DNA from 3 places in the Actinoplanes lobatus genome. Region 1 is predicted to be linked to each of the others. Evidence: riboswitches for the same ligand, from Rfam matches in the RefSeq annotation. Region 1 holds a riboswitch; each other region holds the start of a gene.
The links. Region 1 has a riboswitch for ZMP and ZTP ahead of BJ964_RS27255 (benzoate/H(+) symporter BenE family transporter). Riboswitches for the same ligand answer to the same signal wherever they lie in the genome.
Positions count from the first base shown of each region.

Region 1 (7,630 bases):
GCGCCGGAACCGACTGGGACGCGCCCGCCGCCGGAGCCGGGCTGCTCGACCACAACCGTGCCCACCTGCGGTGGCTCGACGGGATCCTGGACCGGCACCCCGGCCTGATCCTGGAGAACTGCGCGTCCGGCGGGATGCGGGCCGACTACGCGATGCTCAGCCGGATGCAGGTGCAGTCCACCAGCGATCAGCAGGACTTCCGCCGGTATCCGCCGATCGCCGTCGCCGCGCCGCTGTCGATCCTGCCGGAGCAGGCCGCCAACTGGGCCTACCCGCAGCCGGAGATGAGCGACGAACAGATCGCCTACACGATGTGCACCGGCATGCTCGGGCGGCTCTACCTGTCCGGGCGGCTCGACGCCATGAGCGACGGGCAGCGGGCGCTGGTGCGCGAGGGCGTGGCGGCCTTCCGGGGCATCCGGGCCGATCTCGCCGGGACCGTGCCGGTGTGGCCGCTCGGGCTGCCCGGCTGGGACGACCCGTGGCTCAGCCTCGGGCTGCACCACCACGACACCACCTACCTGGGGATCTGGCGGCGAGCCGGCGCCGGAACCGACCTGACGCTCGACCTCCGGCACCTGCGCGGGCAGCCGGTGACGGTCGAGGTGCTCTATCCGCGGCGGCTGCGCGCGTGGGCGTACCGCTGGGAAAGCGCCACCGGCTCGCTCACCGTGACCACCGCCGACACCGACCCGTATGCCGCGCGGATCCTGCGGATCCGCCCCTCCCGATAACGAAGGATCACCGATGAAACGCTGGATAACCATCGGCGCCGCCCTCACCATGGGGCTTGCCGCCTGCACCGACCCGTCCGCCTCCACGACCAGCGGTGACACCGTCGCCACCTGGGCCGATCCGACCGCCGAGCTGGACGGTGTGAAGCTCACCATCTGGGCCGCGCAGAACAGCAACACTGTCCCGAAGAAGGTGGTCGAGGGTTTCCAGCAGGCCACCGGCGCCACCGTCGAGATCGTCACCGTCCCGGACCCGTACGAGCAGAGCGTGCAGACCAAGGTGGCCACCGGCGACAAACCGGATCTGGCGTTCTGGCAGCCCACCGCCTCGATGCTGACCGCGATCAACGCCAAGACCAACCTCCAGCCGCTCGGCGAGGCGCCGTGGCTGCCGTCGATGGACCCGGCGCTGCGCGACATCACCGGCCTGCTCGACGGAACCCGCTACGCCGCGCTGGTGACCAGCCCGGCCGTCGAGGGCGTCTACTACAACAAGGAGGTCTTCGCGGCGAACGGGATCACCGCGACGCCGAAGAGCTTCGACGAGATGATCAAGCTGGCCCGCGACCTGAAGGCCAAGGGCGTCACACCGTTCTACGAGATGGGCGCGGACCGGTGGGCCACCCAGTGGTGGGTGCAGGTGCAACTCGCCGACGCCGCGAAGGCCGGGCTGTGGGACCGGATCAACACCGGTCAGGACAAGTTCACCTCGCCGGCGGTGGTCGACACCATCAAGCGCTACGACGCGCTGATCAAGGAAGGGTTGTTCAACAGCGACATCAAGACCGCCAAATTCGAGGACCAGGGTACGGCGCTGCTGGACGGCAAGGCGGCCATGGTCGTGCAGGTGAACTCGTTCTTCGGGCAGTTGCAGGCCAAAGCGGACACCGCCACGCTGGACCGGAAGATCGGCTTCTTCCCGATCTCGCCGTCCGGGAACGTCGGCACCTTCATCCCGGACCAGTCGAACGCGCTGGTCGCCTTCAAGACCGGTGACGCCAAGCGGGAATCGGCGGCCCGCCAGCTTCTTGCCTACTGGATGGGCCCCGGCTACAGCGACTTCGTCACCGACCGCAACACCGTGTCGTTGCAGACCGCGGTGGCCAGCCCGGCCGGCGTGCCGAAGGCGCTCCAGGACGTGCACGCCTCACTGCCCACGTCGGTCGGCTCCATGCAGGCCCTGGCCGTCGCGAACCCGGACCTCTACATCAATCTGGCCGACATGATCGCCGGCACCATGACGCCCGACCAGGTGGCCACCGCCACCCAGGACCAGTTCGTACAGCTCGCCAAGGCCGCCGGTTATCTCAAGTGACCACGGCAGTCGAAACACTCGCTCCGGCCCGGGCGCTGCCGTCGGCACGCCCGGGCACCATCCGGCGCCGTACACATCCACTGTGGTTCCTTCTTCCGGCGTACGGGCTGCTCCTGGTCTTCTTCTTCCTGCCGACGGTGTTCAACTTCGTCTACGCGTTCACCGACTGGTCCGGGTTCAAGGCGGAGATCAACCCGGTCGGGGTGGAGAACTTCACCCAGCTCGCATCCGACGGCACGCTGTTCCGGTCGTTGCGGATCACGGTCGTGTACGCCGTACTCGTCGCGATCTTCCAGAACGTCTTCGGGTTCGGTCTGGCCGTGCTGCTGGAACGGGACACGGCGGTCAACCGGATCGCGCGCACGTTCTTCCTCGTCCCGGTGCTGATGTCCGCGCTCGCCGTCGGCTACATCTTCCAGGCGCTGCTCAAGTCGTCCGGACTGCTCGCCGACACCACATGGACGATCGTGGTCGTCGCATTGATCCACGCATGGAAGTGGATGGGACTGTCAATGTTGATCTACCTTGCCGGTCTCAAGTCGATTCCACTCGACGTGACCGAGGCTGCCCACATCGACGGCGCGTCACGATGGCGGACGTTCTGGCGGATCCGGGTGCCGCTGCTCGCGCCGGCGATCACGTTCAACGTCGCCACCGCACTGCTCGGCTCGATGAACGGCTTCGACATCGTGCAGGCCACCACCGGCGGCGGGCCCGCCCGCACGACCGAGATCCTCAACATCTTCATCTACCGGACCTTCGGCCAAGGGCTGTTCGCGCAGGCCACCACCATGAGCCTGGTGCTGTTCCTGCTGGTCGCGCTCATGGCGTTCCCGGTCATCTACGTGCTGCGCAAACGCGAGGAGGTGCTGTGAGCCGCCGTCTGCAACCCGTGTTCGCGCTGCTCCTGGTCGCCGTGGTGATCGGGGTGCCGCTCTGGCTGGTGATCGCCACCGCCGGCAAGAGCCAGGGCGAGGCGGTCGATCCGGACCTCACCCCGCCGAGCGAATGGCACCTGCTCGACAACCTGCGGCAGGTGTGGACCGACGCGGACATCCCGGCCGCCCTGCTCGGCAGCCTGCTGATCGTCGCGCCGACCGTGGCGATCGTGCTGCTGCTCGGCTCGATGGCGGCATGGGTGCTGGCCCGCCGCGGATCCCGGCTCACCGCGGTGCTCTACGCCCTCGGCATCAGCGGCATCATCCTGCCTCCGGCGGTCGTCACGGTGGTCCTGCTGCTGCGCCAGCTCGGCCTCGCCGGCACCGCGGTCGGGATGATCGGCGTGTACGTCGGGATCTACCTGTCCACGGTCATCTTCTTCGTGACGGGCTTCGTGCGTACCATCCCGGAATCCCTCGAGGAGGCCGCGCGCATCGACGGCGCCGGACCGTTCGCGGTTTTCCGTCGTGTCGTGCTGCCACTGCTGCGCCCGGTTCTCGCCACCGCCACCATCCTGATCTGCCTGTACGTGTGGAACGACGTCTTCTACGCCTTCTTCGTCATCGGCGGCCGGATCGACACCCTGCCGCTGAACCTGTTCCAGGTGGCCAGCGCCGGGCTCTACCTCAACAACTGGCACCTGATCTTCGCGTACGTGATCCTGATGAGCCTTCCGCTGATCGGCGTCTTCGCCGTCGCCCAGCGCCGCATCATCTCCGGCATCACCTCGGGAGCCGTCAAATGACCGTGCCCACGGCCCGCGCCCGCTCCGCGTGACCGAGCAGATCGGTGTTGTCGGCGAACTGGTCGACCGCCCCGATCAGCGGCCGGACCGCGTCCCCGGCCAGCGCCTGCGCGAACCGGCCGCCGCCGATCACCCGGAACGGGCGGTCGAAGAAGAACCGCACCTTCGGGTCGACCGGGTCGGTCAGCCCGAGATCGTTGTGCATGCGGGCGACCGTCTCGTACGCGACGACCAGGTGATGCTCGCGGGCGTGCCAGTTGGCGGCGGTCAGGCCCGCGGTGAGCGCCGTCCGCAGCCCGTCCACCCCGGGCAGCCGGGCGAACGCGGTGCCCAGCCACTTGCTGTACGGCGGATACCGGCGATTCATCAGCAGGACCAGGCGCATCAGGTCACGGGCCAGCCGGGCCGCCACCACCGCCGAACCCAGCTCGTCGCCGACCTCACCGCAGCGGCCGACGAAGGACTCCTCCTGGCTGATCCGCTGCCACTGGCAGGCCAGCACGTAGCGCCACACGTCGTCGGGATACCAGGCCAGCGACTCGCGGACCCGGTGCAGACGGTCGAGGCCGTCGTGGTGCACCACACCCGCGGTGACCTCGGCCAGCGCCTGCGCCGGGGTGGCCAGCCAGTCCCGGTCGGTGATCCCGTCCCGCGGGTCGAACCCGAGCCGCCCGGTCAGCCAGGCGCCCAGTTCGGCGACCACCACACCACGGCCCGGCAGCACGGTGGTGGCGTGCCCGGCGACCCTGTCCGGCAGGTCCGCGTCCAGCCGGGCACGGATGGCGTCACCGTGCGCGGCCAGGTCCGCCGCGCTCAGGAACAGTTGCAGGCGTGGCCCCCAGTCGTGGTCGGTGGAGCGCTCGGTGTCGAAGCCGAGGACCTCCGAGCCGGGCCCGATCAGGGCGGCGGTGTGGGCGACGTTCGGCAGCAGTGGGCGTATCGACTGGTAGAAGCGGCGGGACAGTTCCACACCGGACACAAACGCAGGGGACATGTCAGGCATGGTGCCACCGGCGTCGCGTAGTCTGCCGGTGGGCCGTGACTGGCGCTGAGGTGGGACACCACCGGGAAGCGGCCTGCCGACACGGCTGTGCCGCGCGCCTGGGCGATCCGTCCCACCCACGCGGAGTCAAACCTTGTCCGACCAGCGCAGAATCCTCGACTACGCCCCGCCGTCCGCGGTCAACGCGGGACTGCTCGCCGTACTGATCGGCTTCACCAGCTCGGCGGCGATCGTGTTCAGCGCCGCCCGCGCGGCCGGCGCCGACGACGCGGAACTCGCCTCCTGGATGCTGGCGCTCGCCGTCGGCATGGGCGTCACCTGCATCGGCCTGTCGCTGCGATTCCGGGCGCCGGTCGTCACCGCCTGGTCCACGCCGGGCGCCGCGCTGCTGGTCACCGGCCTCGAAGGCGCCACCATGCGGGAGGCGATCGGCGCGTTCGTGGTGTCCGCCGCGCTGATCACGCTGACCGGCGTGACCGGCTGGTTCGGCCGGATGATGGACCGGGTGCCGACGTCGCTGACGTCCGCGCTGCTCGCCGGTGTCCTGATCCAGTTCGGCATCGGCCTGTTCGCCTCCGCCAACCAGGACCTCCCGCTGATCGCCGCGATGTTCGGCACCTACCTGGTGGCCCGGCGGTTCCTTCCCCGGTACGCGGTGCTCACCGCGCTGGCCGCCGGGATCGCGGTGGCCGCGGCGACCGGCTCGTTCCGGCCGGGCGAGGTGCGTTTCGGCTGGGCGTCGCCGGTGTTCACGATGCCGTCGTTCACCTGGCAGGCCATCATCGGGGTGGCGCTGCCGCTGTTCGTGGTCACCATGGCGTCGCAGAACCTGCCGGGCGTCGCCGTGCTGCGCAACGACGGCTACCAGGTGCCGGTGTCGCCGCTGATCACCTGGACCGGGGCGGTGAACCTGGTGCTCGCCCCGTTCGGCGCGTTCGGCCTCAACCTGGCCGCGATCACGGCGGCGATCTGCACCGGCCCGCACGCGCATCCCGACCCCAAGCGCCGGTATCTCGCCTCGGTGTGGGCCGGCGTGTTCTACCTCTGCGTGGCCGCGCTCGGGGCGACCATCACCTCACTGCTGGCCGCGCTGCCCGCGGTGCTCGTGCTCGGGATCGCCGGGATCGGCCTGCTCGGGACGATCGGCAGCTCCCTGACCACCGGCCTGCGCGACGACCGGTGGCGCGAGGCCGCCGTGGTGACGCTTCTGGCCACCGCCTCCGGCATCGAACTGCTCGGCGTCGGGTCGGCGTTCTGGGGACTCATCGCCGGCCTGCTCACCGCGGCGGCCACCGGAGCGTTTCGCCGCGAGGCGAAGGTAGCGGTCTGAGCCGGGTACGGGTGGTGCCGGACGGCCTACTCGTTGCTGGGGCTCACGATGCCGCGGCTGGCGAACGAGCGGGCGACCTGGTCGAAAATCGTCACGGCGAGTTCGGGTTGCCCGGCCGCCTCCGCCACGCCCAGCCCGACCTGGCCGTCGTAGCCCGCCAGCCCGGTGTGGCGCTCGACGACCAGGCCCAGCCGGTAGATCAGGGCGACGATGCGCTCGGCGTCCTGGCCGGAATACCAGTAGGGGACCGCGATCCCGGCCTCCCGCGCGTACAGGCTCAGCTGAATGCCGGTCGCCTCGTGATCCAGCTCCAGATACGACCCGTCCTCGTACAGCTCCACGTCGCCCAGGAACTCGCGGGCGTCGGCCACGATCCGGTCCCACGCGGCCCGGTCCGGGGACCCGCCGTCGTCGCCCTGTTCCTCCTCCAGCGCCTCCAGCGCATCCTCCCAGTCCTGGTCGTCGCTCTTGGCGAGGAAGGTGAGGTCGTAGCTCATGAAACCGCACGATACGGCCTGGTCACGGGTCGTCGCGCCAGGCGTCGCGCAACTCGCGGCGGGTCTCGGCCCACCATCGGCGCAGCTCGGCACGCAGCTCGCGGAGCTGGCGGGCGATGTCACGAAGCGCGTGCATGTGGCCCGGATCGTCGAGATGGGCGCCGATCGCGGCGATCAGACCCAGGAGCAACTGCAGGGGTACGAGGGCGACCGCGATCACCGTCAGTGAGGTCGTCGAGGTGGCGGCGTACCCGATGAGGAGCCCGGCCTGCACGACCGCGGTGACCATGCGGGCGTAGAGCGCACGGCGCAGCAGCGGCGGCGTGAGCTGAAGGCTGCGCCAGGGAAGAGCACCCGCCGGCAGCAGCAGGCGAAGGCTGAAACCGGTCGCGAGCAGCACGAACGTGGCTGCCATCAGGCGGCTGGGCGGCAGCATCGGCGGGAACCGGACGGCGATCAGGGCGGCCGCGCAGGTCAGCACGACGGCCACGGTGAGCCAGCGGCGCAGGCCGGACAGCAGCCGACGGATCGGCCAGGTCATCGACAGCACGTTCGGGCGGGCGGGATTGTCCCGGGCGACATCACGCAGAGTGCGCAGGGAACGGCGGACGCGAAGACGTTCGGCGTCGAGCATCGCGAGCAGCCAGCGGCCGTAGTCGTTGTCCGGATCGATACGCAGGGCGGCGCGGGCCGCCTCCTCGGCCTCATCCCGGCGGCCGGCGTCACGGGCCACGTCAGCCACGGTGAGCAGGGCCTCGACCGAGCGGGGCGCCAGCGCCAGCCCGCGTGCGGCGGCGGCCCGGGCCTCGGCGAGGTGCCGGTCGGCGGCCAGCGCGCGGGCCAGCACCAGATGCCCGGACGGGCGGTTCGGGGCCAGGCGGACGGCCTGCTCGGCGGCCGTCCGGGCGTCGCCGTCGCGCAGCAGGGCGAGCAGGGTCTCGGCGTGCTCGACGTGGGCCTCGGGACGGCCCGGCTCGGCCGCGAGAGCCGCCTCGGCGGCCGCCAGCGCTCCCGGCAGATCACGCCGGCGGCGCAGGGCGAAGGAGAGCAGGGTGAGAAGGGCGGCG
Region 1 is NZ_JACHNC010000001.1:5,952,231-5,959,860, forward strand. It holds gene BJ964_RS27230 (alpha-galactosidase) at 1-734, shown strand, start outside; gene BJ964_RS27235 (ABC transporter substrate-binding protein) at 748-2,049, shown strand; gene BJ964_RS27240 (carbohydrate ABC transporter permease) at 2,046-2,924, shown strand; gene BJ964_RS27245 (carbohydrate ABC transporter permease) at 2,921-3,733, shown strand; gene BJ964_RS27250 (DUF4037 domain-containing protein) at 3,726-4,727, opposite strand; ZMP/ZTP riboswitch at 4,762-4,847, shown strand; gene BJ964_RS27255 (benzoate/H(+) symporter BenE family transporter) at 4,870-6,066, shown strand; gene BJ964_RS27260 (hypothetical protein) at 6,093-6,563, opposite strand; gene BJ964_RS27265 (tetratricopeptide repeat protein) at 6,586-7,630, opposite strand, start outside.

Region 2 (7,630 bases), 5.2 Mb from region 1:
ACCTGGCCGCCGCCGGTGCGCAACCGGTAGACCGGGATGTCCTGCGCGACCCGCCACTGCTGTTCGCCGGTCTCCAGGTCGTAGGAGCTCAGCTCGCCGGCCCGCTGGATGACCAGGCGACCGTCGCTGGTCAGGGTGTCCGGGTCGCCGGGGCTGATGTCGAGCCGGAGCAGCTCGGACAGCGGCGGGCCGGGCGGCGGCGCCGCGGCCGCGACCGAGAAGAGCAGTAGGACGGCGAGGAGGGCCGGACCGAGCCAGAGCGGCGTGGTCCGCCGCTCCGGCCGGTGGTACGTCTCCGGCTCACCCCGTTCCAGCCCCAGATCGATGACGACCGGCCCACTGGAGGCGCTCATCCATCAAAGGTAACAATTATGTAACGGGAATGCTCGCCTCAAGGCTCGACGCCCACTCGGTCACGTCCCGCGCGATGTCCTGCGCGGTCAGGCCCAGGGCGGTCAGGATCTCGGCGCGGGTGCCGTGCGGGTGGAACCCGGCCGGCACACCGAAGTCCCGCAGCGGGGTGGCCACACCGGCGTCCCGCAGCGCGCTGGCCACCGCGTCGCCCACACCACCGGTACGGATCCCGTCCTCCAGGGTGACCACGGCGCGGTGCTGGGCGGCCAGACCGGTCAGTTCGATCGGCACCGGGCGGACCCAGCGCGGGTCGACGACGGTGACGCCGTACCCCTGCTCGGTGAGCCGCTCCGCGGTGTCCAGCGCCAGGCCCACGAACGAACCCACCGCCACGAGCAGCACGTCCTGGCGGTCGCTTTCACGCAGCACGTCGACCTGACCCACCCGGCGCAGCGCCGGGGTGTCCGGGGCGACCGAGCCGGTCGGGAACCGCACGATGGTCGGCCCGTCGTCGACCGCGACCGCCTCGCGCAGCTCCTCGCGCAGGGTGGCGGCGTCCCGCGGGGCGGCGATCCGCAGCCCCGGGACCACGCCGAAGACGCTCATGTCCCACATGCCGTAGTGGCTCGGCCCGTCCGGCCCGGTGATCCCGGCCCGGTCCAGCACGAAGGTCACCGGCAGGCGGTGCATCGCCACGTCCAGCAGGACCTGGTCGAAGGCCCGGTTCAGGAACGTCGCGTAGACCGCCACCACCGGGTGCAGCCCGCCCATCGCCAGGCCGGCCGCGGAGGTCGCCGCGTGCTGCTCGGCGATGCCCACGTCGTACGTCCGCTCCGGGTACTTCTTCGCCAGCGCCGCGATGCCGGTCGGCTCGGCCATCGCCGCGGTGATGCCCACGATGTCCGGGCGCTCGTCGGCGATCCGGACCAGTTCCTCGGAGAACACCTTGGTCCACTTGAGCGTCGGCGCGGCCAGCAGCTTGCCGGTCTCCACGTCGAACGCGCTGCCCGGGCCGTGCAGGCAGTCCGCCTCGTCCTGCTCGGCGGGGAGGTAGCCGTAGCCCTTCTTCGTGACCGCGTGCACGATGACCGGGGCGTTGAAGCCCTTGGCCCGGCGCAGCGCCGACTCCATGGCCTGCTGGTCATGGCCGTCGACCGGGCCGATGTACTTCAGGCCCAGGTCCTCGAACATCGGCTGCGGGCTGATCGCGTCCTTGATGCCCTTCTTGACCGCGTGCAGCACCTCGAAGACCGGCTTGCCCACCACCGGGGTCTGGCCCAGCGCGTCCTTGACCAGGTCGAGCACCTTCTCGTAGCCCGGGTTGAGGCGCAGCGTGGACAGGTGGTCGGCGAGACCGCCGATGGTCGGCGCGTAGGAGCGGCCGTTGTCGTTGACCACGATCACCAGGCGGTTGCGGGTGGCCGCGATGTTGTTCAGCGCCTCCCAGCACATGCCGCCGGTCAGCGCGCCGTCACCGACGACCGCCACCACGTGCCGGTCCTCGCCACGCAGGGTGAACGCCTTGGCCAGGCCGTCCGCGTACGACAGGGCGGTGGAGGCGTGCGAATTCTCGATCAGGTCGTGCTCGCTCTCCGCCTGGCTCGGGTAGCCGGTCAGGCCACCGCGCTGGCGGAGCAGGTCGAAGCCGTCCTGCCGGCCGGTCACGATCTTGTGAACATACGCCTGATGGCCGGTGTCGAAGAGGATCTTGTCGCGCGGGGAGTCGAAGACGCGGTGCATCGCCAGGGTCATCTCGACCACGCCCAGGTTCGGACCCAGATGACCGCCGGTGCGCGAGACCTTGGCCACCAGGAAGTCACGAATCTCGGCCGCGAGCAGGGTCAACTGCTCAGCGGTCAGTCGCTTGAGATCACCGGGTTCGGTGATGCTGCTCAGCAGGCCGGCCGGGGTCGAGGGGGAGTCACTCATGAGGGCAGAGTCTATCGGTGCCCCGCCGCGCCGCGACTTGAGCGAACGGACCGTCACCAATCCTCCACACAATTGGGACCTCCCCCGACCGGCGCGAATCGAACCCCCGGCTGGTTCTCCGGCACGACCTTCGGGCATTCTGGGAGCACACAGCGACTGGCGGCACGGGGATGGTCGAACCATCGGGGAGCTCGTCACGAGGAGTCGACCGCCTGGGCTCCCCGCACGAGGAGTCCACATGTCCACCGCACGTCTTCTGCCCGGCGCCCCGGTCGCCGAATCGGTCCTCGACGACGTCCGCGAACGTGTCGCACGTCTCCAGGAGCGCGGCATCCAGCCCAGCCTCGCCACCATCCTGGTCGGTGACGACGACGCCAGCGCCGGCTACATCCGGATCAAGCAGAAGCAGGCCGCCGAACTCGGCTTCTCCTCCCCGCACCAGCACCTGAGCGGTGACGTCACCCAGGCCGACCTGCTCAAGGTGATCGCCGACTTCAACGACGACAAGAACGTGCACGGCGTCCTCATCCAGTACCCGATCCCGGCCCACCTGGACTACGACGCGGCCCTGCAGACCCTCGACCCCGACAAGGACGTCGACGGCATGCACCCGCTCAACATGGGCCGGCTCGCCGTCGGCCTGCCCGGCCCGCTCCCCTGCACCCCGGCCGGCATCGAGGCGCTGCTCGCCTTCCACGGCATCGAGATCTCCGGCCGCGAGGTGGTCATCCTGGGCCGCGGCGCCACCCTGGGCCGCCCGCTCGCCATGCTGCTGGCGCAGAAACGCCCGACCGCCAACGCCGCCGTCACCGTGGTGCACACCGGCGTCAAGGACTGGCCCCGCTACACCCAGCGGGCCGACGTCCTGATCGCCGCGGCCGGCGTCCCCGGCATCGTCAAGCCCGAACACGTCAAGCCGGGCGCGGTCGTCATCGGCGCCGGCGTCCGCTACGAGGGCCGCCGCCTCCTCCCGGACGTCGAGGAGTCCTGCGCCGAGGTGGCCGGCGCCATCACCCCCCGTGTCGGCGGCGTCGGCCCGACCACCGTCGCGATGCTCTTCCGCAACGCGGTAACGGCCGCCGAACGAGCAAACCCCTAAAGCCCTTCATCGGTACGGGGTGGGCCGCACCCGCCAAATCCACCCCGTCCCGCCGGCTCCACGCGATCCAGCTGCCGGGGCACGCCTTTGCCGCGCCCGCCGGGCTGAGCCTGATTGCTCCGCTTCGCTCCGCGGCAAAACGCTGGGCCTAATTGCTCCGCTTCGCTCCGCGGCAAAACGCCTTGTAACCGGTGTCGAGGCAGGCGATTTCCCGCCACAGCACACCCCGCTGCGTCGGCAAATCGCTTGCCTCGACACCGGCGGCGTTTTGCGTGAGTGTGGGTGCTTTCGTGGTGGTGTGGTGTGGTGTGGGTCAGGCGGGGGTCAGGTGGGCCACGCACTCGACGTGCTGGGTCATCGGGAAGCAGTCGAAGGCACGGACTTCCTTGACGTGCCAGCCCTCGGCACGGAACGTCTTCAGGTCACGGGCCAGGGCGGCCGGGTCGCAGGCCACGTAGGCGACGGCCCGCGGACGGGCCGCCGCGACGGCCCGGACCACCCGGGCGCCGGCGCCGGCCCGGGGCGGGTCGAGGACGACCAGGTCGACCGGGCCGGCGACGCGGCGCCGGGACAGCGCCACCTCCACGCGGGCCTCGACGATGTCCAGGTGGGGCAGGTCGGCCAGGTTGGCGCGGGCGGCGGCCACCCCGGCCGGGGACGACTCGACGACGGTCACCCGGGCCCCGGTCCGCCCGGCGATCGCGGCGGCGAACAGGCCGGCGCCCCCGTACAGATCCCAGGTGGTCTCGCCGGCGGCCGGCCGCAGCATCTCCAGGACCGCCGTGACCAGGGTGTCCGCGGCCTGCGGGTGAACCTGCCAGAAGCCCTGCGGCGGGATCCGCCAGGCCCGTCCGGCCGCCTGCTCGGTGACCTCGGCCGGTCCGGAGAGCCGGATCAGCGAGCCGCCCTCCGGCGCCTCCCCGAGGTCGTCGCCGTGGGCCGGGCCGGCCGTGCCGGACGGGCGGCCCAGCACCGCGACGTCCCCGCCGGTGGAGGCGACGGCCTGCACCGCGTCGACGTCGGGCCAGTCCCCGGCGAGCACGTCCAGGTCCTGGATGGCCGGATGGGCGATCCGGCAGCGGTCGATCGGCACCACCTGGTGCGACCGGTGCTGCAACAGCCCGGGGCGCCCGGCCGCGTCGACCGCGTACCGCACCCGGGTCCGCCATCCGAGCAGCGGATCCTTGGCGGGCAGCGGCTCCACCCGTACGAAAATGCCCTCGGGGTCGAGACCGGCCAGACGGACCAGCTGTTCCCGGACCACCTCGGCCTTCCACCGCAGCTGGGCCTCGCCGGAGGCGTGCTGGAGGTCGCAGCCGCCGCACCCGCCCGGATGGGCGTAGGGGCACGGCGGGGTGACCCGGTCCGGGGACGGCTCGTGGATCTCCACGGCGTCGGCTCGCAGGTATCCGCGGTGCAGCTCGGTGATCTCGGCGGTGACCCGCTCGCCGGGCAGGGCGTGCCGGACGAAGATCACCCGTCCGTGCGGGCCGCCGAGCCGGGCGACACAGTGCCCGCCGTGCGCGGGCGCGCCCACGGTGACCTCGACCCGGTCCCCCTCGACCAGGTCGTCGATGATCGCACCGGTCATCGTGGCGCCTCGTCTTCCTCGTCGTGGATACGCGGTCCACGAGCCGGCGCCCGGGTGAGGCCCCGGTCCATCCGGTCGAGGTCCCGGTCCTGGCTGGATTGCAGCTGCCAGGGCACGCTGGTGACCATCACGCCGGGCTCGAACAGCAGCCGGCCCTTGATCCGCAGCGCGCTCTGGTTGTGCAGCAGGTTCTCCCACCAGCGGCCCACCACGTACTCCGGGACGAAGACGGTGACCACGTCGCGCGGTGACGCGCGCCGGGTGTTCTTCACGAAGTCGATGATCGGCCGGGTGATCTCCCGGTACGGCGAGTCGACCACCGTGAGCGCGACCGGCAACTGCCGCCGTTCCCACTCGGCCTGGATGGCCCGGGTGTCGTTGTCGTCGACGTTGACGGTGACCGCGGTGAGCGTGTCCGGCCGGGTGGCCTGCGCGTAGGCGAGCGCACGCAGGGTCGGCTGGTGCACCTTGCTGACCAGCACGATGGCGTGGTTGCGGGACGGCAGCACGGGCCGCTCGTCGGTGGGTTTGAGCTCCTCGGCGACCCGGGTGTAGTGCCGGTGGATGGCGACCATCAGCCCGTAGATCACGATCATGGCGGCGATCGCGATCCACGCCCCGAGCAGGAACTTGGTGATCAGGACGACGATGAGCACGGCGCCGGTGAGGATCATGCCGAACGTGTTGATCGCCCGGGACCGGATCATCTGCCGGCGCCGGATCGGGTCACGCTGGGTCCGCAGGTGCCGGTTCCAGTGCCGGATCATGCCGGCCTGGGACAGCGTGAACGACACGAACACGCCCACGATGTACAGCTGGATCAGCCTGGTGACCTCGGCCTCGAAGGCCACGATCAGCACCATGGCGGCGCCCGCCAGGAAGAGGATGCCGTTGCTGAAGGCCAGCCGGTCGCCGCGGGTGTGCAACTGGCGGGGCAGGTAGCGGTCCTGGGCGAGGATCGAGCCGAGCACCGGGAAGCCGTTGAAGGCGGTGTTCGCGGCCAGGAAGAGGATCAGGGCGGTGACCGCGCCGACCAGGTACAGCATGAACGAACCGGATCCGAAGACGGTCTCGGCGAGCTGGGTGGTGACCGTCTTCTGGACGTAGCCCTCGGACGCGGCGTTCGGCACGATCTGCAGCAGCGGGTCCTCCACATACTGCAACTTCGTGCGCTGGGCCAGCAGGATGATGCCCGAGAGCATGACGATCGCGAGCCCGCCGAGCAGCATCAGGGTGGTCGCCGCGTTCTTGCTCTTCGGCTTCTTGAAGGCGGGCACCCCGTTGGAGATCGCCTCCACGCCGGTGAGCGCGGCGCAGCCCGAGGAGAACGTCCGAAGCAGCAGGAAGGCGAACGCCATCTGGGTCAGATGGTGTTCCTCGGCGTCGATCGTCAGGCCCGCGCTGGGCGCCCGCAGGTCCTCGCCGAGCACGAAGACCCGGAACACCCCGATGAGGATCATGCCGACGATGACCACGATGAACAGGTAGGTGGGAACCGCGAAGGCCGCGCCGGACTCCCGCAGGCCACGCAGGTTGAGCGCGCTGAGCAGGACGATCGCGAGGATGGCGATGGGCACCTTGTGGGTGGCGACCCAGGGGACCACCGAACCCAGGTTGCTCACCCCGGAGGAGATCGACACCGCGACCGTGAGGATGTAGTCGACCAGCAGCGCGCTGGCGACGCCGAGCCCGGCCTTCGGCCCGAGGTTGACCGTGGCCACCTCGTAGTCGCCGCCGCCGGACGGGTAGGCGTGCACGTTCTGCCGGTAGCTGGCGACCACCGTCACCATCACCACCGCGACGGCCAGCGTCACCCAGGGAGAGAAGGCGTACGCCGCGGCGCCGGCGATCGACAACGTCAGCAGGATCTCGTCGGGCGCGTACGCCACGCTGGACAGCGCGTCGCTCGCGAAGACGGGCAGGGCGATCCGCTTGGGCAGCAGCGTGTGCTGGAGCTTGTCCGAGCGGAACGGCCGGCCCAGGAGCAGCCGTTTGGCTAGGGAGGTGGTACTTGCCACGAGTGCCAAGCGTACGGGCGGACCTTTCGGCGTGTGGTCCGCCCCGGACAGCGCTCGCAACAGCGGCATGGCAGGCTCACACTGATCGGTACTGAATCGGGAGGGCACGGACCGTGCACGTGGTGATCATGGGGTGTGGCCGGCTCGGTTCGACGCTGGCCCAGAAGCTCGACGCTCAGGGTCACCAGGTCGCGGTGATCGACCGGGACGCCGACGCGTTCCGGCGTCTCGGGGACAACTTCGGCGGCGTCACGGTCAACGGCATCGGCTTCGACCGGGACGTGCTGCGCGCCGCCGGCATCGAGCGGGCGGACGCCTTCGCGGCGGTCTCCAGCGGCGACAACTCGAACATCATCTCGGCCCGCCTGGCCCGCGAGACGTTCGGCGTCTCCCGGGTGGTGGCCCGGATCTACGACTCCCGCCGCGCGCAGGTCTACGAGCGGCTGGGCATCCCGACGATCGCGACGATCCGGTGGGCCGCCGACCGGATGTACCGGTTCCTGGTGCCCTCGGACCGGGTCGAGGTGTTCCGCGACCCGACCAGCGTGGTCAGCATCGTGGAGACCCCGTTGCACCGGGACTGGGTCGGCCGCACGGTCAAGACGCTGGAGGACCGGACCGGCGCCCGGGTGGCCTACC
Region 2 is NZ_JACHNC010000001.1:794,570-802,199, forward strand. It holds gene BJ964_RS03470 (outer membrane protein assembly factor BamB family protein) at 1-353, opposite strand, end outside; gene dxs (1-deoxy-D-xylulose-5-phosphate synthase) at 370-2,283, opposite strand; ZMP/ZTP riboswitch at 2,426-2,508, shown strand; gene BJ964_RS03480 (bifunctional 5,10-methylenetetrahydrofolate dehydrogenase/5,10-methenyltetrahydrofolate cyclohydrolase) at 2,522-3,382, shown strand; gene BJ964_RS03485 (class I SAM-dependent RNA methyltransferase) at 3,696-4,973, opposite strand; gene BJ964_RS03490 (APC family permease) at 4,970-6,991, opposite strand; gene BJ964_RS03495 (potassium channel family protein) at 7,105-7,630, shown strand, end outside.
Region 2: linked by a shared signal. The riboswitch ahead of BJ964_RS03480 (bifunctional 5,10-methylenetetrahydrofolate dehydrogenase/5,10-methenyltetrahydrofolate cyclohydrolase) and the one ahead of BJ964_RS27255 (benzoate/H(+) symporter BenE family transporter) in region 1 are both predicted to bind ZMP and ZTP.

Region 3 (7,630 bases), 3.2 Mb from region 1:
CGCCGAGTTGGTGGTACCCGCGTCGAACAGGATGCCGGCGATCTTCACACCGTCGACATCGGCGACCTGCATCGGGGTCACGCCGTTCACCGGGATGATGGTGGCGTAGCCGAGGCCGAGGACGACGGTGTTCGCCCGGGTCACGTTGATGGTCTGGTCGATCTGGTAGATGCCCGGCTGGAAGATCAGGTTCAGGCCCTGGGCGAGCGCCTGGTTGATCCGCGCCGCGGTGTCACCCGGCTTGGCCACGTAGAACTGGCTCAGCGGGATGCCGGCGCCCGGCGTGTTGCCGTTCGCCCAGCTCACCCCGGACGAGTTGCTCGTCAAACTGGGCACGAAGACCGCGTAGTCGCCGCCGCTCTGGTAGAGGTACGGCTTCTCCCGGATGACCGGGGTCGCCGCGATCGTGGTGTAGGGCGGGTTCGGGTAGGCGGCGCCCGACGGGGCACCCTGCACACCCACGAACATCTGGTTCCAGACCGCGTTGGTGTTCGACGCGATCTGGCTGTTCCGGGTGAACCACTGCTGCTGCGAGTACTGGCCCTCGGAGCCGCTGATCCGGGAGTCGGCGATGTAGCCGCCGGAGGCCCAGCCGTAGCCGTTGGGCGCCAGGTTCAGGTCACCGTGCACGTCCATCCGACGGAACGGCGCCGCCTGCGACACGGCCCAGCGGTTCGCCCCGTTCACCGGGTAGACCGACAGGTTCTCGGTGGAGCGCCAGAAGTTCTGGGTGGCGTTGCCCTGGAACCAGCCGGCGTCCACGGTGATGTCCCCGTTGATCCGGACGTCCTGCGGGTTCTGTCCGAGGCCGACCACCGACGTGTAGAAGCCGACCTGGATGTTGAGGTTGTTGTAGGTGCCCGGTTTGAACGCCAGCACGTACCGGCCGGTGCCGAACTGGGCCGACTCCTGCTGGCGGAAGATCTCGTCGGCGCGGGCCTGGATGGTGGCCGACGACATCGACGGGTCGAAGACGACCACGTTGGCGCCGAGGCTGCCGCCACCCGGAACGCCTCCGCCGCCGGTCTCGCCGAAGACCTTGAACTCCCACAGCGAGTAGCCGTAGGTGGTGGTCCGCTGCGTGCCGTACATCCGGACGTACCGGCCGGTGCCGGTGACGGCCAGCGACTGGTTGCCGCCGGTCGAGGTGGTCGTCGAGTAGACCGTGGTCCAGCTGGACGCGTTGTCGGAGACCTGGATCTGGTACGCCTTGGCGGCCGCGGTCTCCCAGTTCAGTTCGACCCGGGTGATCGCCTGGGAGGTGCCCAGGTCGACCTGGAGCCACTGGGGATCGGCGAAGGCCGACGACCAGCGGGTGCCGGTGTTGCCGTCGACCGCCTCGGTGGCGAGGTAGGCGCCGGGCGCTTCGGTGGACGAGGCGGTGGCCGGCTTTCCTTGCGAGAGCAGGACCTCGGCGGCGGCCGCGCTGCTGCCGGTGATCGCGGTCAGCCCGGCGACCAGCACGGCCACCAGGCCACCGGCGGCGCCGCGCCGCCAGGGCGAGCGTCTGGGAACGGACATGGCATCTCCTAGGACGGAAGAAGAATGATCATGGGAGAGCGCTCACCCGACTCCTGACGCTAAGAGTTCCCCGGTTCACAATCCAGACTTCGGCGCGGTTCCGGAACCGGCGCGGGTTTTCCCAGCTCAAAACATGTTCTCGCTGGCTGGGGCGATTCGGGACCGTCAATAACAGAGATTCCGGAACCGGTTCCGCTAACGTTCGTAACAACTCACATTGAGGAAGAAGGACACAAAGACGACGGAGCCCTCCACCCGGCGGGGTGAAGGGCTCCGAAGAGAAGAAGATCAGCCGAGGTCGACCGACGGGTAGAGCGGGAACGGCGCCAGCAGCTCGGTGGCCTGCTTGCTGATCCGGTCGGCCAGGGCCGGGTCCAGGTTGAACTTCGCCTTCGACCCCTCGGCCGGCGTGGTCGCCGACAGCACGTTGTGGATCAGCTCGGCGATCTGGTCCATCTCCGCGACGCCCAGGCCGCGGCTCGTCAGCGCCGGCGTGCCGATCCGGATGCCCGACGTGTACCAGGCGCCGTTCGGGTCCTGCGGGATCGCGTTGCGGTTGGTGACGATGCCGCTGTCCAGCAGCGCCTGCTCGGCCTGGCGGCCGGTGATGCCGAACGGGTGCACGTCGATCAGCACCAGGTGGTTGTCGGTGCCGCCGGAGACCAGCCGCACGCCCCGCTTCAGCAGACCCTCGGCGAGCGCCTGGCTGTTGGTGACGATCTGCTGCGCGTACGTCGAGAACTCCGGCCGGCGGGCCTCCGCGAACGCGATCGCCTTCGCCGCCATCACGTGCGGCAGCGGGCCACCCAGCACCATCGGGCAGCCGCGGTCCACCTGGGCGGACAGCTCCGGCTGGCAGAACACCGCGCCACCACGCGGGCCGCGCAGGCTCTTGTGCGTGGTGGTGGTGACGATGTGCGCGTGCGGGATCGGGTTGAAGTCACCGGTGAACACGCCACCCGCGACCAGACCGGCGAAGTGTGCCATGTCCACCATGAAGGTGGCGCCCACCTCGTCGGCGATCTCGCGCAGCGTCGCGAAGTTGACCTTCCGGGGGTACGCCGAGTAGCCGCCGACGATCACCGCGGGCTTGAACTCCCGGGCCGTCTCCCGCAGCGCCGCGTAGTCGATCTGGCCGGTCGCCATGTCGACGCCGTAGCTGCGCTGGTCGAACATCTTGCCGGAGATGTTCGGCCGGAACCCGTGGGTGAGGTGGCCACCGGCGTCCAGCGACATGCCGAGCAGCCGCTGGTTGCCGAACGCCTGCCGCAGCTCGGCCCACTCGGCGTCGGTCAGGTCGTTGATCTGCCGCTTCTCGAACTTCTTCAGGTACGGCACCTCGACCCGGTCGGCCAGGATCGCCCAGTAGGCGACCAGGTTCGCGTCGATGCCGGAGTGCGGCTGAACGTAGGCGTACGGCGCACCGAACAGAGCCTTGGCGTGCTCGACGGCGATCGACTCGACGGCGTCGACGTTCTGGCAGCCGGCGTAGAAACGACGGCCGATCGTGCCCTCCGCATACTTGTCGGAAAGCCAGTTACCCATGGCGAGCAGGACAGCCGGGGAAGCGTAGTTCTCACTCGCGATCAGCTTCAGCGACTCACGCTGGTCGGTCAGCTCCTGCGCGATCGCGTCGGCGATCCGCGGCTCCACGGACCGGACCACCTCGAGGGCGGCGCGGAAGGCGGTGGATTCGGCGTTCAACTCAGGCATGGGACCTCCCTATCACGAAGCGAAGAGGCCCAGGCGCACGGCAAGTCGTCATCTCGACGAGGCCGCTCCCCGATGGTCAACCATCCGAACGCGCCAGTCACGGCCTGCCCGCCAGCATACCGGCTTTCCAACCCCCCTTTTCCGGTACGCCCGGAGCACTGACAGAAGCAGATGGACCGCCCCCGGCTACGCCGCTGCCGCCGGATCTCCTGATCGCCCCCGTGACGACAAGATCCCCGGCGGCAGCGACCGTTCCGAAGGTGGCTGTTCCGCCTGCTCGACGGCCTTACCAGTAGATGTGCCCGCCGTCCCCAATGATCGAGACATCGGGATCCCGGTCCGCCGGCACTGCGGCACGGCCGCCGTTCCCGGTAGACCCGGCAGCCTCCGGCCCACTCCGGAGCGGCGTCGTGACACCCGTCTCAGCGGCCGCGGCCTCCTCAGCGAGCCCGTCGCCGGTGAACTTCTCGGTCTTCGCCGCCGGCACCGTCACGGCGGCCTTCTCCTGCGGCTTCGTCTCCGGCTTCTCCGACGAGGAGACCACCGCGGCCGGCGGCCGAACGCCCTCCGAGGCCTGGACAGCAGGACCGCACCCGGCCAGCAGGGCCAGTCCCACGATCCCCGTCAGTACCGCCAGCGTCCGTCGCATCGCGCTCTCCCCGAATCCCGTAGCTCCCGTATTCATAAGGTGCGATGCCGGGCCGGCGGTCTTGGTTCGCGAAGTTCGGTAACGGAACGATAACGGGTTCCGGATCAGGGCAAAAAGAAAGGCCCACCCCGCATGGGGTGGGCCTTTCTATCACGTTGAGTCCGGCGGCGTCCTACTCTCCCACACCCTCCCGAGTGCAGTACCATCGGCGCTGGAGGGCTTAGCTACCGGGTTCGGAATGTAACCGGGCGTTTCCCCTCCGCTATGACCACCGAAACAGCCATCAGCGTGGAACAAACCAGCAACCCAAGACTTCTCCCGGGGTGGTTGTTCGTTTGCTGTGAATCACACAGTGGACGCTAAGCATAAAATTTAGGGTGGTTAAGCCCTCGGCCTATTAGTACCGGTCAACTCAACACGTTACCGTGCTTACATCTCCGGCCTATCAACCCAGTAGTCTAGCTGGGAGCCTTACCCACTCAAAGGTGGTGGGATACCTCATCTCGAAGCAGGCTTCCCGCTTAGATGCTTTCAGCGGTTATCCCTTCCGAACGTAGCCAACCAGCCATGCTCCTGGCGGAACAACTGGCACACCAGAGGTTCGTCCGTCCCGGTCCTCTCGTACTAGGGACAGCCCTTCTCAAGTATCCAACGCGCACGGCGGATAGGGACCGAACTGTCTCACGACGTTCTAAACCCAGCTCGCGTACCGCTTTAATGGGCGAACAGCCCAACCCTTGGGACCTGCTACAGCCCCAGGATGCGACGAGCCGACATCGAGGTGCCAAACCATCCCGTCGATATGGACTCTTGGGGAAGATCAGCCTGTTATCCCCGGGGTACCTTTTATCCGTTGAGCGACACCGCTTCCACACGCAAGTGCCGGATCACTAGTCCCGACTTTCGTCCCTGCTCGACCCGTCAGTCTCACAGTCAAGCTCCCTTGTGCACTTACACTCAACACCTGATTGCCAACCAGGCTGAGGGAACCTTTGGGCGCCTCCGTTACCCTTTAGGAGGCAACCGCCCCAGTTAAACTACCCACCAGACACTGTCCCTCGACCCGATCAGGGCCGCAAGTTAGATACCCAAACCCAACAGAGTGGTATTTCAACAATGACTCCACCCGAACTGGCGTCCGAGCTTCACAGTCTCCCACCTATCCTACACAATTAAATTCAGATACCAATGTCAAGCTATAGTAAAGGTCCCGGGGTCTTTCCGTCCTGCCGCGCGTAACGAGCATCTTTACTCGTACTGCAATTTCGCCGGGCCTGTGGTTGAGACAGTGGGGAAGTCGTTACGCCATTCGTGCAGGTCGGAACTTACCCGACAAGGAATTTCGCTACCTTAGGATGGTTATAGTTACCACCGCCGTTTACTGGCGCTTAAGTTCTCCGCTTCGCCCCGAAGAGCTAACAGGTCCCCTTAACGTTCCAGCACCGGGCAGGCGTCAGTCCATATACATCGTCTTACGACTTGGCATGGACCTGTGTTTTTAGTAAACAGTCGCTTCCCCCTGCTCTCTGCGGCCATACCACGCTCCACCCGCAAGGGGCTTCACGCGTCCGGCCCCCCTTCTCCCTAAGTTACGGGGGCAATTTGCCGAGTTCCTTAACCACAGTTCACCCGTCGCCTCGGTATTCTCTACCTGACCACCTGTGTCGGTTTGGGGTACGGGCCGCTCAGAACATCGCTAGAGGCTTTTCTCGGCAGCATAGGATCAATGACTTCACCAGAACGGCTCGGCATCACGTCTCAGACTATATGCACCGCGGATTTGCCTACGGTACGTCCTACACGCTTACCCCGGCACAACCACCGGCCGGGATCATCTACCTTCCTGCGTCACCCCATCGCTAAACTACTACCCACCAAGTTCCTAGTCTCCATGCTTTTTGGTCCGAAGACCGCCGGCACTTCAAGTAGTTAGTACAGTGAGGTTCGTCTTGGGCGCTCTTTTGCGGGTACGGGAATATCAACCCGTTATCCATCGACTACGCCTCTCGGCCTCGCCTTAGGCCCCGACTCACCCAGGGCGGATTAGCCTGGCCCTGGAACCCTTGGTCATCCGGCGGAAGGGGTTCTCACCCTTCATTCGCTACTCATGCCTGCATTCTCACTCGTGTAGCGTCCACGGCTGGATCACTCCGCCGCTTCACCCGCAACACGACGCTCCCCTACCCATCAACACGCCTGGATCATGATCCGAAAACCATGACCGAGCAAAGTGTCAATGCCACAGCTTCGGCGGTGTGCTTGAGCCCCGCTACATTGTCGGCGCGGAACCACTTGACCAGTGAGCTATTACGCACTCTTTAAAGGGTGGCTGCTTCTAAGCCAACCTCCTGGTTGTCCATGCGATCCCACATCCTTTTCCACTTAGCACACGCTTAGGGGCCTTAGCTGGCGATCTGGGCTGTTTCCCTCTCGACTACGAAGCTTATCCCCCGCAGTCTCACTGCCGCGCTCTCACTTACCGGCATTCGGAGTTTGGCTGATTTCAGTAAGCTTGTGGGCCCCCTAGACCATCCAGTGCTCTACCTCCGGCAAGAAACACGCGACGCTGCACCTAAATGCATTTCGGGGAGAACCAGCTATCACGGAGTTTGATTGGCCTTTCACCCCTAACCACAGGTCATCCCCCAACTTTTCAACGTTGGTGGGTTCGGTCCTCCACGCGGTCTTACCCACGCTTCAACCTGCCCATGGCTAGATCACTCCGCTTCGGGTCTAGAGCATGCGACTAAAAACGCCCTATTAAGACTCGCTTTCGCTACGGCTTCCCCACACGGGTTAACCTCGCCACATGCCACTAACTCGCAGGCTCATTCTTCAAAAGGCACGCCATCACCCCGAAAGGCTCTGACGGATTGTAGGCGAACGGTTTCAGGTACTATTTCACTCCCCTCCCGGGGTACTTTTCACCATTCCCTCACGGTACTTGTCCGCTATCGGTCACCAGGAAGTATTCAGCCTTACCAGGTGGTCCTGGCAGATTCACAGCAGATTCTAGGAGTCCGCTGCTACTCGGGAACACCACAAAGAGGTCATACACTTTCGTCTACCGGGCTCTCACCGTCTACGGCCGACTTTCCCACGTCGTTCGACTAGCATAAGACTTTGTAACTCTTCGACTGTCTGTCAGAACAATCAAGTGGGTCCCACAACCCCTCACGTGCAACGCCTGACAGCTATCACACACGCAAGGTTTAGGCTACATCCGCTTTCGCTCGCCACTACTCACGGAATCACGGTTGTTTTCTCTTCCTACGGGTACTGAGATGTTTCACTTCCCCGCGTTCCCCTCACACGCCCTATGAATTCAGGCATGGATGACACGACATGACTCGTGCCAGGTTTCCCCATTCGGACATCCTGGGATCACAGCTAGGTTGGCAGCTCCCCCAGGCCTATCGCGGCCTCCTACGTCCTTCATCGGCTCCTGGTGCCAAGGCATCCACCGTTCGCCCTTGACAACTTAACCACAGAAAACAAGATGCTCGCGTCCACTGTGCAATTCTCAACCAACGACCAACCCACAACCTTCAAGGCCGTCCCACCAAACCTCAGAAACTGAGCGGTATGGGAGGCCAGGTCATGCCTGGCATTGAAAAACAACCACCCTCACGGGCACCGGCACTCAGCCGGCCTACGCGGGTTGTTCTTTCAGATACCCAACAGGGTGCTTTCTTTGTCGCCAGAATCCAGCCGCACCGACCCGCGTTCCACGCCACCGAAGCAGCT
Region 3 is NZ_JACHNC010000001.1:2,710,356-2,717,985, reverse strand. It holds gene BJ964_RS12540 (discoidin domain-containing protein) at 1-1,521, opposite strand, end outside; gene BJ964_RS12535 (glycine hydroxymethyltransferase) at 1,810-3,234, opposite strand; ZMP/ZTP riboswitch at 3,255-3,345, opposite strand; gene BJ964_RS12530 (hypothetical protein) at 3,521-3,883, opposite strand; rRNA gene rrf (5S ribosomal RNA) at 4,043-4,159, opposite strand; rRNA gene BJ964_RS12520 (23S ribosomal RNA) at 4,261-7,370, opposite strand.
Region 3: linked by a shared signal. The riboswitch ahead of BJ964_RS12535 (glycine hydroxymethyltransferase) and the one ahead of BJ964_RS27255 (benzoate/H(+) symporter BenE family transporter) in region 1 are both predicted to bind ZMP and ZTP.